2 regions of the Streptomyces sp. JH002 genome follow, and region 2 is predicted to be linked to the other one. Evidence: riboswitches for the same ligand, from Rfam matches in the RefSeq annotation. Region 2 holds a riboswitch; the other holds the start of a gene.
The links. A riboswitch is a leader RNA that binds a small molecule or an ion and turns the genes downstream of it on or off. The one in region 2 is predicted to bind glycine.
Positions count from the first base shown of each region.

Region 1: it holds a riboswitch for glycine, as region 2 does, so the genes downstream of both, gcvP (aminomethyl-transferring glycine dehydrogenase) here and gcvT (glycine cleavage system aminomethyltransferase GcvT) in region 2, are expected to answer to the same signal.

Region 1 covers NZ_CP087989.1:5,944,633-5,950,088, reverse strand. The annotation lists gene gcvP (aminomethyl-transferring glycine dehydrogenase) at 1-2,750, opposite strand, end outside; glycine riboswitch at 2,937-3,034, opposite strand; gene H7827_RS27340 (PRC-barrel domain-containing protein) at 3,183-3,587, shown strand; gene H7827_RS27335 (DNA polymerase IV) at 3,542-4,945, opposite strand; gene H7827_RS27330 (MerR family transcriptional regulator) at 4,995-5,456, opposite strand, start outside.
Region 2 covers NZ_CP087989.1:1,537,836-1,543,291, reverse strand. The annotation lists gene glyA (serine hydroxymethyltransferase) at 1-1,151, opposite strand, end outside; gene gcvH (glycine cleavage system protein GcvH) at 1,166-1,546, opposite strand; gene gcvT (glycine cleavage system aminomethyltransferase GcvT) at 1,648-2,760, opposite strand; glycine riboswitch at 2,819-2,908, opposite strand; glycine riboswitch at 2,910-3,004, opposite strand; gene H7827_RS06520 (enhanced serine sensitivity protein SseB) at 3,118-3,921, shown strand; gene H7827_RS06515 (enhanced serine sensitivity protein SseB C-terminal domain-containing protein) at 3,918-4,637, shown strand; gene H7827_RS06510 (GNAT family N-acetyltransferase) at 4,613-5,176, opposite strand; gene H7827_RS06505 (Dps family protein) at 5,273-5,456, shown strand, end outside.

The DNA of each region.
Region 1 (5,456 bases), 4.4 Mb from region 2:
GTCCACTCCTCGGTGAGCTGCGCCGCGGTGTGCGGGGCGCCGGCCAGCGGGTTGTCGTCCTTGGGCCACTCCCCCGCACCAACTCGGTCAATCTCCGCCCGAATCGCGATCATCGCATCGCAGAAACGGTCGAGTTCGGCCAGATTTTCGCTCTCGGTCGGTTCGATCATGAGCGTCCCGGCGACGGGGAAGGACATCGTCGGCGCGTGGAACCCGTAGTCGATCAGCCGCTTGGCCACATCGTCGATGCTGACACCGGTGGCCTTGGTGAGCGGCCGGACGTCGATGATGCACTCGTGCGCCACCAGACCGCCGGGCCCGGTGTAGAGCACCGGGTAGTGCGGCTCCAGGCGCTTGGCGATGTAGTTGGCGCCCAGGACCGCCGTCTGGGTCGCCTCGCGCAGCCCCTCGGGGCCCATGAGCCGCAGATAGGCCCAGGAGATCGGCAGGATGCCGGCCGAGCCCCACGGCGCCGCGGAGACCGGGCCCACCGGGCCGTCCACGGGTCCCGCGGTGGGCTGGAGCGGATGACCGGGCAGGTACGGGGCGAGGTGCTCGCGCACCGCCACCGGACCGACCCCGGGGCCACCGCCGCCGTGCGGGATACAGAAGGTCTTGTGCAGGTTCAGGTGCGAGACGTCCGCCCCGAACCGTCCCGGACGGGCCAGCCCCACCAGCGCGTTGAGGTTGGCGCCGTCCACGTACACCTGGCCGCCCGCGTCGTGCACCGCCGCGCAGATCTCCTGGATGCCCTCCTCGAACACCCCGTGCGTGGAGGGGTAGGTGACCATCAGGACCGCCAGCTCGTCCCGGTGCCGCTCGATCTTGGCGCGCAGATCCTCGACGTTCACATCGCCGTTCTCGCCGGTGGCCACCACGACCACCTTCATCCCGGCCATCACGGCGCTGGCGGCGTTGGTGCCGTGCGCCGAGGAGGGGATCAGGCACACGGTGCGCTGCGGGTCACCGTTCGCGCGGTGGTAGGCGCGCACCGCGAGCAGCCCGGCCAGCTCGCCCTGCGACCCGGCGTTGGGCTGCAGCGAGACCTTGTCGTAGCCGGTGATCTCGGCGAGCCCGTCCTCCAGTTCGCGGATCAGGGTGCGGTAGCCCTCGGCCTGCTCGATCGGCGCGAACGGGTGCAGCGCGGCGAACTGCGGCCAGGTGACCGGCTCCATCTCGACGGTGGCGTTGAGCTTCATGGTGCACGAGCCCAGCGGGATCATGCCGCGGTCCAGCGCGTAGTCCCGGTCGGCCAGACGCCGCAGATAGCGCAGCATCGCGGTCTCGGAACGGTGCTGGTGGAACACCGGGTGGCTGAGGTACTCGTCGGTGCGCAGCAGCGCGCCGGGCAGCGCGTCCGGCGTCGCGGCGTCCAGCTCGTCGATGTCGGTGTGCGCGGCGTCCACGCCGAAGGCGGCCCACACGGCGGCCAGTTCGGCGCGGCTGGTGGTCTCGTCGCAGGCGATGCCGACCAGGTCGGACCCGTCCTGGCGCAGATTGACGCCCGCCTCGCGGGCGGCGGCCACGACCTGCTCGGCGCGGCCCGGAACCCGGGCGGTGACGGTGTCGAAGAACGCCCCGTGCACCACCTCGACGCCGCCCGCGCGCAGCCCGGCGGCCAGCAGCGCGGCGTAGCGGTGGGTGCGGCGCGCGATGTCCGCCAGCCCCTGGGGGCCGTGGTACACGGCGTACATGCCGGCCATCACGGCCAGGAGCACCTGCGCCGTACAGATGTTGCTGGTGGCCTTCTCCCGGCGGATGTGCTGCTCGCGGGTCTGCAGCGCCAGCCGGTAGGCGCGCTTGCCGTCCGCGTCCCGGGAGACGCCCACCAGGCGTCCCGGCAGGCTGCGGGCGTACGCCTCGCGGACCGCCATGTAGCCGGCGTGCGGGCCGCCGAAGCCCATGGGCACACCGAACCGCTGGCTGGTGCCCACCGCGATGTCCGCGCCCAGCTCGCCCGGCGAGGCGAGCAGGGTGAGGGCGAGCAGATCCGCGGCGACGGTGACGACCGCCCCCAGCTCGTGGGCGCGCTCGATGACCGGGCGCGGGTCGCGCACCGCGCCGCCGGTCCCCGGGTACTGGAGCAGGACGCCGAAGATCCCGCGCTCGGCGGCCTCCCGCGGGATGCCCTCGGTCAGGTCGGCGACCACCACCTCGACCCCGGTGGGCTCGGCGCGGGTGCGCAGCACGGCGACGGTCTGCGGCAGGGTGTCGGCGTCGACCAGGAAGACGCCCTGCTTGACCTTGCCCACCCGCCGCGACAGCGCCATGGCCTCGGCGGCGGCGGTGCCCTCGTCCAGCAGCGAGGCGCCGGCGGTGGGCAGCCCGGTGAGCTCGGAGACCACGGTCTGGAAGTTCAGCAGGGCCTCCAGGCGGCCCTGGGAGATCTCCGGCTGGTAGGGCGTGTACGCCGTGTACCAGGCGGGGTTCTCCATGACGTTGCGCAGGATGACCGGCGGGGTGAACGTGCCGTAGTAGCCCAGGCCGATCATGGAGGTCAGGACCTGGTTGCGGTCGGCCAGCGCGCGCAGTTCGGCCAGCACGGCAGCCTCCGAACGCGCCTGCGGCAGCCGCAGCGGTCCGGAGCCGGCGATGGAGGCGGGCACGGCGGCCGAGGTCAGCTCGTCGAGGGAGCCGAAGCCGACCTGGGCGAGCATCTTCGCCCGGTCGGTGGCGTCGGGGCCGATGTGGCGGGCCGCGAACGGCGAGCCGTGCTCCAGTGCGCTGAGCGGGAGTGGGCGTTCGGACATCTGGGGGCCTCCTGGTCGCTGGGACCCGCAACCACCGGGCGGTGCCTGCTGCGGCCTCCCCCTCTGTCATGTCGACCTGAGAGCTTCACCGCGCCGCCGCCCCGTCGGGCGATGGCACGGCTTTCACCGTCGGTGAGGGCGGGGCCGGGACGGATGTCCGGCCGTCACCCTGCTTTCCAGAGTGGTTTCGCCCGTGCGGTACGGGGGCCTGAGAGATTCCGGGGAGGATTTGCTCCTTCGGCGCCGCCGGCCACAGGACCGGTGGACTCTCCCGCACGAGGTCGTCAACCGTTTTCGAGCCTACCAGCGGCCTTCGGGCTGCGAACATGGAGAGGGAGCCCCGCTCCCGGTGCCGGTGGACTCGACTGGCCGACTCCGGGTATGTGCCGTTACGTGAAGGCGAAGGGGCGTGCGGCCCGGCAGTGATGAACCGTGGGAGGAACCGTGCAGACCGATATCGATCCCCGCAGCCTGATCGGGCGCAAGGCGTTCGACCGGAACGGAGCAAAGATCGGCACGGTGGACGAGGTCTATCTGGATGACGCGACCGGTGCACCCGAATGGGCGGCTGTGCGCACCGGACTCTTCAGCCGGGACGCGTTCGTGCCCCTGGAGCCCAGCGAACTGGTCGAGGAGTCCCTGCGGGTGCCCTTCGACCGGGCGCTGATCAAGGACGCGCCGGACTTCGGGGTGGGGCGGCACCTCTCCCCCGAGCAGGAGTTGCAGCTGTATCACCACTACGGTCTCGACGTGCCGATGGCGGCGCCCGAGGACGACGCCACGCCGCCCGATCAGGACTTCGGCCGGCTGGCCTCGCCGCCGGACGAGGAGCGCTGAGGGCCGCCGGTCAGCGGCAGCGGGCGGCCGGAGCGGCTGAGCTCGGGATCGTCCACCGCGAAGGTCCGCACCCGGCCCGGCGCGGAGCCCGGTGTCTCGAACCGCACGGTGACCCGCCCGACGCCGCTGCCCTGCACCCAGCCGGGGCCGTGCCCGGTGTGCTCCACGTCCAGGCCGGGAAGCCACCGGCGGTCGGGGGCCGGCTCGGCATCCGGGGCGGCCCCGGCGGGGTCCGCCGGCCCCTCGGGCGCGCTGTCACCGCCGTCCTCCTCGCCCTCGACCCTCGCGCCCGCCTGCGCGAACAGATCCTCCTGGGTGAAGTCCGCCAGTCCGGTGACGCCCACCCCCAGCAGCCGGACACCGTTGGTGGTGTCCACCCCCTCCAGCAGCCGCGCGGCCAGCTCCCGCACCACCGCCGGATCGTCGGTGGGCCCGCGCAGCGTGTCCGAGCGGGTCAGGGTGGAGAAGTCGTGGCTGCGCACCTTCAGCACCACGGTGCGCCCGGAGCGGCCGTGCTCGCGCAGCCGCCGTACGCACCGCTCGGCCAGCCGGTCCACCTCGTGGCGCACCCGGGCCCGGTCGGTGAGGTCCACGTCGAAGGTGTCCTCCACCGAGACCGATTTGGCGTCGCGCTCGGCGACCACCGGACGGTCGTCGATCCCCAGGGCCATCGCGTGCACCCCGCCGCCGTGCGCGGTGCCCAGCAGGCGCAGCAGCTCCGTCTCACCGGCCCGCACCACGTCGCCCACGGTGCTGATCCCGGCCCGGCGCAGCACGCCGTCGGTGGCCGGGCCGACCCCGGGCAGGGTACGGACCGGCAGCGGGGCCAGCAGGTCACGCTCGGTGCCGGGCACGATCAGCTCCAGCCCGTCCGGCTTGGCCCGCTCCGAGGCGATCTTGGCGAGCATCTTGGAACCGGCCAGGCCCACCGAACCGCTCAGTGTGGTGGCCGCCCGGATCCGGGCGCGCAGTGCGTGCCCCACGGCCTCGGCCTCGGCGGCGGTGTGCGCCGTGCCGCCGGCCACCAGATCGACGAACGCCTCGTCCAGGCTCAGCGGCTCCACCAGCGGGGACAGTTCCCGCAGCAGACCCATCACGGTCTCGCTGACCGAGCGGTAGACATCGAAGCGCGGATACAGATAGGCGGCGTTCGGGCAGCGCCGTCTGGCCTGGCCCATCGGCATGGCCGAGTGCACCCCGAACCGCCTGGCCTCGTAGGAGGCGGTGGCCACCACGCCGCGCGGACCCAGCCCGCCGACGATCACCGGCTTGCCGCGCAGCGACGGCTTGGCCGCCTGCTCCACCGAGGCGTAGAAGGCGTCCATGTCGAGGTGCAGGATCGTCGGCTGGCCTCTCACCCTCCCGATGGTGCCCCACGGGTCTGACAATCCCCGGGAGCGGACGGGATCAGCGGGCTCCGCGCTGTCGGCGCCTGGCCAGTTCGTCGGAGGGATGGCCCGCGCCGCCGACGGCCTCCCCGGTGTCCACCCGCTCGGCCTGGAGCCGGGCGAGGGCCGCCTCGACATCGCCCCACACCGCGCCGACCGCGATCCCGAAGACCCCCCGGCCACCGCGCAGCAGCTCGGCCAGTTCCTCGGGGGACTCGCAGCGGTAGACGGTGGCCCCGTCGCTCATCAGGGTCAGCCCGGCCAGCTCCGCCAGGTCGGCGGAGCGCAGGGCGCGCACCGCCGTACGGATGCTCTGCAGGGAGACCCCGGCGTCCAGCAGCCGCTTGACGATCTTGAGCACCAGGATGTCCTGGAAGCTGTACAGCCGCTGGGTGCCCGAACCGTGGGCCGGGCGGATGCTGGGCTGCACCAGCTGGGTGCGGGCCCAGTAGTCGAGCTGGCGGTAGGTGATCCCCGCGGC
Region 2 (5,456 bases):
CGGAAGTCCTCGGCGCCGAAGCCGCGGGTGGCCAGCGCCGGGGTGCCGATGCGCAGCCCGGAGGTCACCATCGGGGGACGCGGGTCGTTGGGGATCGCGTTGCGGTTGACGGTGATGCCGATGGAGTGCAGCCGGTCCTCGGCCTGCTGTCCGTCCAGCGCGGCGTCGCGCAGGTCGACCAGCACGAGGTGGACGTCGGTGCCGCCGGTCAGTACGGAGATGCCCGCGCCGGCCACGTCCGCCCCGACCAGCCGCTCGGCCAGCAGCCGGGCGCCTTCCACGGTACGGCGCTGCCGCTCGGCGAACTCCTCACCCGCGGCGATCTTGAACGCCACCGCCTTGGCGGCGATCACGTGCTCCAGCGGGCCGCCCTGCTGCCCGGGGAAGACCGCCGAGTTGATCTTCTTGGCGTGCTCCTTGCGGGAGAGGATCACACCGCCGCGCGGGCCGCCCAGGGTCTTGTGCGTGGTGGTGGTCACCACGTCCGCGTGCGGGACGGGGCTGGGGTGCAGCCCGGCGGCCACCAGGCCGGCGAAGTGCGCCATGTCCACCATCAGCAGCGCGCCGACCTCGTCGGCGATGCGGCGGAAGGCGGCGAAGTCCAGCTGCCGGGGGTACGCGGACCAGCCGGCGATGATCAGCTGCGGCCGGTGTTCGGCGGCGAGCGCCGCGACCTCGTCCATGTCGACCAGGCCGGTGTCCGGGGCGACGTGGTAGGGCACGACGTTGTACAGCCGGCCGGAGAAGTTGATCTTCATCCCGTGGGTGAGATGCCCACCGTGCGCCAGGTCCAGGCCCATGATGGTGTCGCCCGGCTTGATCAGCGCGGCCATCGCGGCGGCGTTCGCCGAGGCACCCGAGTGCGGCTGCACATTGGCCGCCTCCGCCCCGAACAGCGCCTTGACGCGGTCGCGGGCCAGGTTCTCGATGACATCGACGTGCTCACAGCCGCCGTAGTAGCGGCGCCCCGGGAGACCCTCGGCGTACTTGTTGGTGAGCACGGAGCCCTGCGCCTCGAGCGCCGCCACCGGGGCGAAGTTCTCCGAGGCGATCATCTCCAGGGTGGACTGCTGGCGGCGCAGCTCCGCGTCGACGGCGGCGGCGACCTCGGGGTCCAGCTCGTGCAGGGACTGGTTCAGTACGGACGACATGACAGCGGCTCCCCTCAGCCCTGGGTGAAGGCGGCGTAGCCGTCGGCGTCCAGCAGGTCGCCGGGCAGCTCGCCGTCGATGCGGACCTTGAACAGCCAGCCACCCTCGAAGGGGGCGGAGTTCACCAGCGCCGGATCGTCGCTCACCGCGCCGTTGATCTCGGTGACCTCACCGGTGACCGGGGAGTAGAGGTCGCTGACCGACTTGGTGGACTCCAGTTCGCCGCAGCTCTCACCGGCGGTGACCGTGTCACCGACCTCCGGGAGCTGGACGAAGACGACATCGCCCAGCGCGTCGGCGGCGTAGGCGGTGATGCCGACCGTGGCGACACCGTCCTGGACGGCCGACAGCCACTCGTGTTCCTTGCTGTAGCGCAGCTCGACAGGGTTGCTCATGGGATCGATTCTCCTCGATGGTGACAATGCGGGAGGAAAGCGGGGATGAGGGGGCGCGGCGTACGGGTGAGGGCGCGGTGCCGGGGCGGCGCCCCGGGCCGTTACTTCTCGCGCCGGTAGAAGGGCAGCGCCACGACCGCGAACGGCTCCCGGGCGCCGCGGATGTCCACCGCGACCCCCTCCGTGCCGGGCGCGGCGTGCGCGGCGTCCACGTACGCCATGGCGATCGGCGAGCCCAGGGTGGGGGAGGGGGCGCCTGAGGTGACCTCGCCGATCACCGTGCCCGCCGCGTCCACCACCTGGTAGCCGGCCCGCGGCACCCGGCGGCCCGCGCCGACCAGGCCCACCAGGCGGCGCGGCGGGTCGCTCTGCGCCCGCTCGGCCGCCGCCTCCAGCGGCGCCCGGCCCACGAAATCGCCGTCCTTGTCGAACTTCACCACCCGGCCGAGCCCCGCGTCGAAGGGGGTGGTCGCGGCGGTCAGCTCGTGCCCGTACAGCGGCATCCCCGCCTCCAGGCGCAGCGTGTCGCGGCAGGACAGGCCGCAGGGCACCAGACCGTACGGGGCGCCCGCCTCCGTCAGGGCCCGCCACAGCGGCTCGGCGTCCCGCGGCGCGACGAACAGCTCGAAGCCGTCCTCGCCGGTGTACCCGGTGCGGGCGATCAGCGCGGGCCGGCCCGCGACCGTGCCCGGCAGGCCCGCGTAGTACTTCAGGCCGGCCAGGTCGGCGTCGGTGAGCGAGCCCAGGATCGCGGGCGAGGCCGGGCCCTGCACGGCGATCAGCGCGTACGCGTCCCGGTCGTCCCGCACCTGGGCCTCGAAGCCCTCGCCGCGGGTGGTCAGCGCGTCCAGCACGGTCTGCGCGTTGGCGGCGTTGGCGACCACCATGTAGTGCTCGTCCGCCAGCCGGTAGACGATCAGGTCGTCCAGGATGCCGCCCTCGGCGTCGCAGATCATCGTGTACCGGGCGCGGCCCACCGCCAGCGCCGACAGCTTTCCGACGAGCGCGTGGTCCAGCAGCCGCCCGGCCTGCGGTCCGGTGACCGCGATCTCGCCCATGTGGGAGAGGTCGAACAGGCCCGCGGCGGTGCGCACCGCCTGGTGCTCGGCACGCTCACTGCCGTACCGCAGCGGCATCTGCCACCCGGCGAAGTCGGTCATGGTGGCGCCCAGCTCGCGGTGGAGGGCGTCGAGCGCGGTGATACGGGACGTCATGAGGTGGCTCCAGAGGGTACGGGCGGCGGGCGGTGCGCGGTCGCGCGGATACGGCTCGCCCTCCCCATCTGTCATCGGCACCTGAGAGGTTCGCCTTGCGGCTTGCACCGTGGGTGGGGCCCGTTCGGGGGCCCGCTTTTCAGATTCGCCTTCCGCGCGCGGTATCGGGGCCTGAGAGATTCAAGGGAGGACTTGCTCCTTCGGCGCCCCGGTGCTGGACCGGGAACTCTCCCGCGCGTGGTCGAACGGCCATTGTTCGATTGTCCTGCGGTTGTTGTGCGGCTCATCATCGCATGACGGCCCTCACTGAGCCATTAGGGTGCCCTACAGATCCGGATCAGATGGTGGTGGGACGAGATGAACGAGCGTTGGCAGGGCTCCGCGCCCGGGCAGGACGGCGGCGTCGACACGGGGGCGGCCGGCGGGGGCGGCTGGCCCGGCAATGAGCTGGAGCACGCGCTGGCCGCCGCGGTCGGTGTGCCGGATGCCGCGCCCCGGCTGCTCCAGGTGCTGGGCCGCAGCCCGGTGTGGGTGCCGCTGCCGGAGGGCGGCGGCCCGGACAGCCGCAGCCTGGACCTGCCGACGATCGAGCTGGACGGCGGGGTGTACGTCCCGGTCTTCAGCTCCGCGGAACAGTTCCGGCTCGTGGTCGGCACCCACATGTCCTTCACCGTCGCCCCCGTCAAGGAGTTCGCCCGCGGACTGCCGCCGCAGGCCGGCCTCGCCGTCAACCCGGGCGGCACCGTCGGCGTCCCGGTCCCGCCGGAAGGGGTGGCGCAGCTGTGCCGGGACACCCCGGGCGAGCGCGTGCCCGGGGCGCCCTCCGGCGCCCGGATGCGCCTGTTCGAGCCGGACTGGCAGCAGGAGCCCGTCGACTTCCTGGCGGCGGCGGCCGGCGAGCTGTCCGCGCTGCCGTACGTGCGGACCGCGCGGCGTGGCCTGGCCAGCGCGGAGGGCGGCGCCCCGGCCCTGTTCATCGGCCTGGAGCTGGACGAACTGTCCGAGGAGTACCGGATCGGCAGCCACGACGCGCTGGGCCGCGCCCTGGCGCGCGGCGCGGTGCCCTGGCCGGTCCAGCTGGTGCTGCTGGACGCGGTGACCGACCCCGTCGTGGACTGGCTGCGCCACAGCGTGCAGCCGTTCTACCGGCGGGACGCATGACCGAAGCCCAGGGGGCGATCGAGGAACTGCTTCCCCGGGTGACGGCCGACCGCCCGGACATCTACGAGACGCTGCTGGGCGCGCTCGCGCACGGCGAGGTGTGGATGCTGCTGTGGCACGGCCGGCCCGGCGACCCGGACGCCCAGTACGGCAGCGTCGAGGTCGCCGGCCACGGCTACGCGCCGGCCGTCACCTCGCCCGCCGAGCTGGCCGCCAGCGGTTGGCCCCGGGACCACGAGGTGATCGGCGGCCGGGACATCGCCGCCGCCCTGTACCCCGACCACTGGGGGCTGTGGCTCAACCCGCACATCCCAGGCGGCGGCCTCGGCATCCCCTGGGCCGATCTGCGCAGGATCGCCGGCGGCCTGGACCGGCTGCCGGCCGGCCCGCTGGTGATCACCGAGCCGACCGCGCCCGCGGAGCCCTTCTACCGGCGGCTCGCCGACGAGGCACGCCGTACCCCCGTGCTGCGCAGCCTGCGGCGCGGCTGGGTGCGGCCCGCCGTGGGCAGCGCCTATCTGGTGATCGGCCTGGAGGTGGACGATCCGGGGGAGGCGGCGGCGGAGTCGGTGCGGCGGATGATGGCACGGGCCGTCGAGGCCGTCCCGGACGGGCTCGCGGTGGCCACGGTGGCCATGGCGGACGCGTACGATCCGGTCGCCCTGTGGCTGCGCGCCAGGGCCCGCCCCTTCTACTCGGCGCCCGCCGCCTCCTGAGCGGCGGGCACCGGCGCGGTCGGGACCGGCGCGCCGGAGTGCGCCGTCAGGGGCCGCTGCCAGTAGCTCACATCGCGCCAGGCCCCCATCTTGTAGCCGTTCTCCCGGAACGTCCCCACCTGCCGGAACCCCAGCGACCGGTGCAGCCCCTCGCTGGCCGGGTTGGGCAGGGCGACCCCGGCGATCACCGAGTGGAACCCCTGCTCGCCGAGGAGCGCGAACAGCCGCTCGTACAGCGCCCGGCCCAGGCCCCGCCCGTGCTGCCCGGGCGCCAGGTAGACGGCGCACTCCACGGTCCAGGCGTAGGCGGCGCGCGCCTTCCAGGGGAACGCGTAGCTGATTCCGGCGACCTCGCCGTCCACCTCGGCCACCAGCCAGGGGTGGGTGCGGTGTCCCCGCTCCCACTGCTCCAGCCACTCGTGCGGCTGCTGCGGCTCGGTGCGGAAGTTGGCGGCGGTGGTCTCGATGTAGTGGTTGACCACGGCGCACACCGCGGGCAGATCCTCGGCGGTCGCGAAGCGGATTCCGGCGGCAGTCATGACGTTCATGCTGCCATCGAGGTTTGCGCTGCCGGGTCCGGGTAGCAGGGGTACCGTGAGAGGAAAGCCGCACATTCGGATGAAAGTGGACGATTCATGTATGCCGTGAAGAGCACACTGCCCGAGCCCGCGCTCAAGGTCGTCGCAGACGCCCTGCAGGGCGCGCTGGCGGACATCATCGATCTGTCCCTGGTGGCCAAACAGGTCCACTGGAACGTGATCGGACCTCGCTTCCGCACCGTGCACCTCCAGCTGGACGACGTCGTGGAGACCGCCCGCG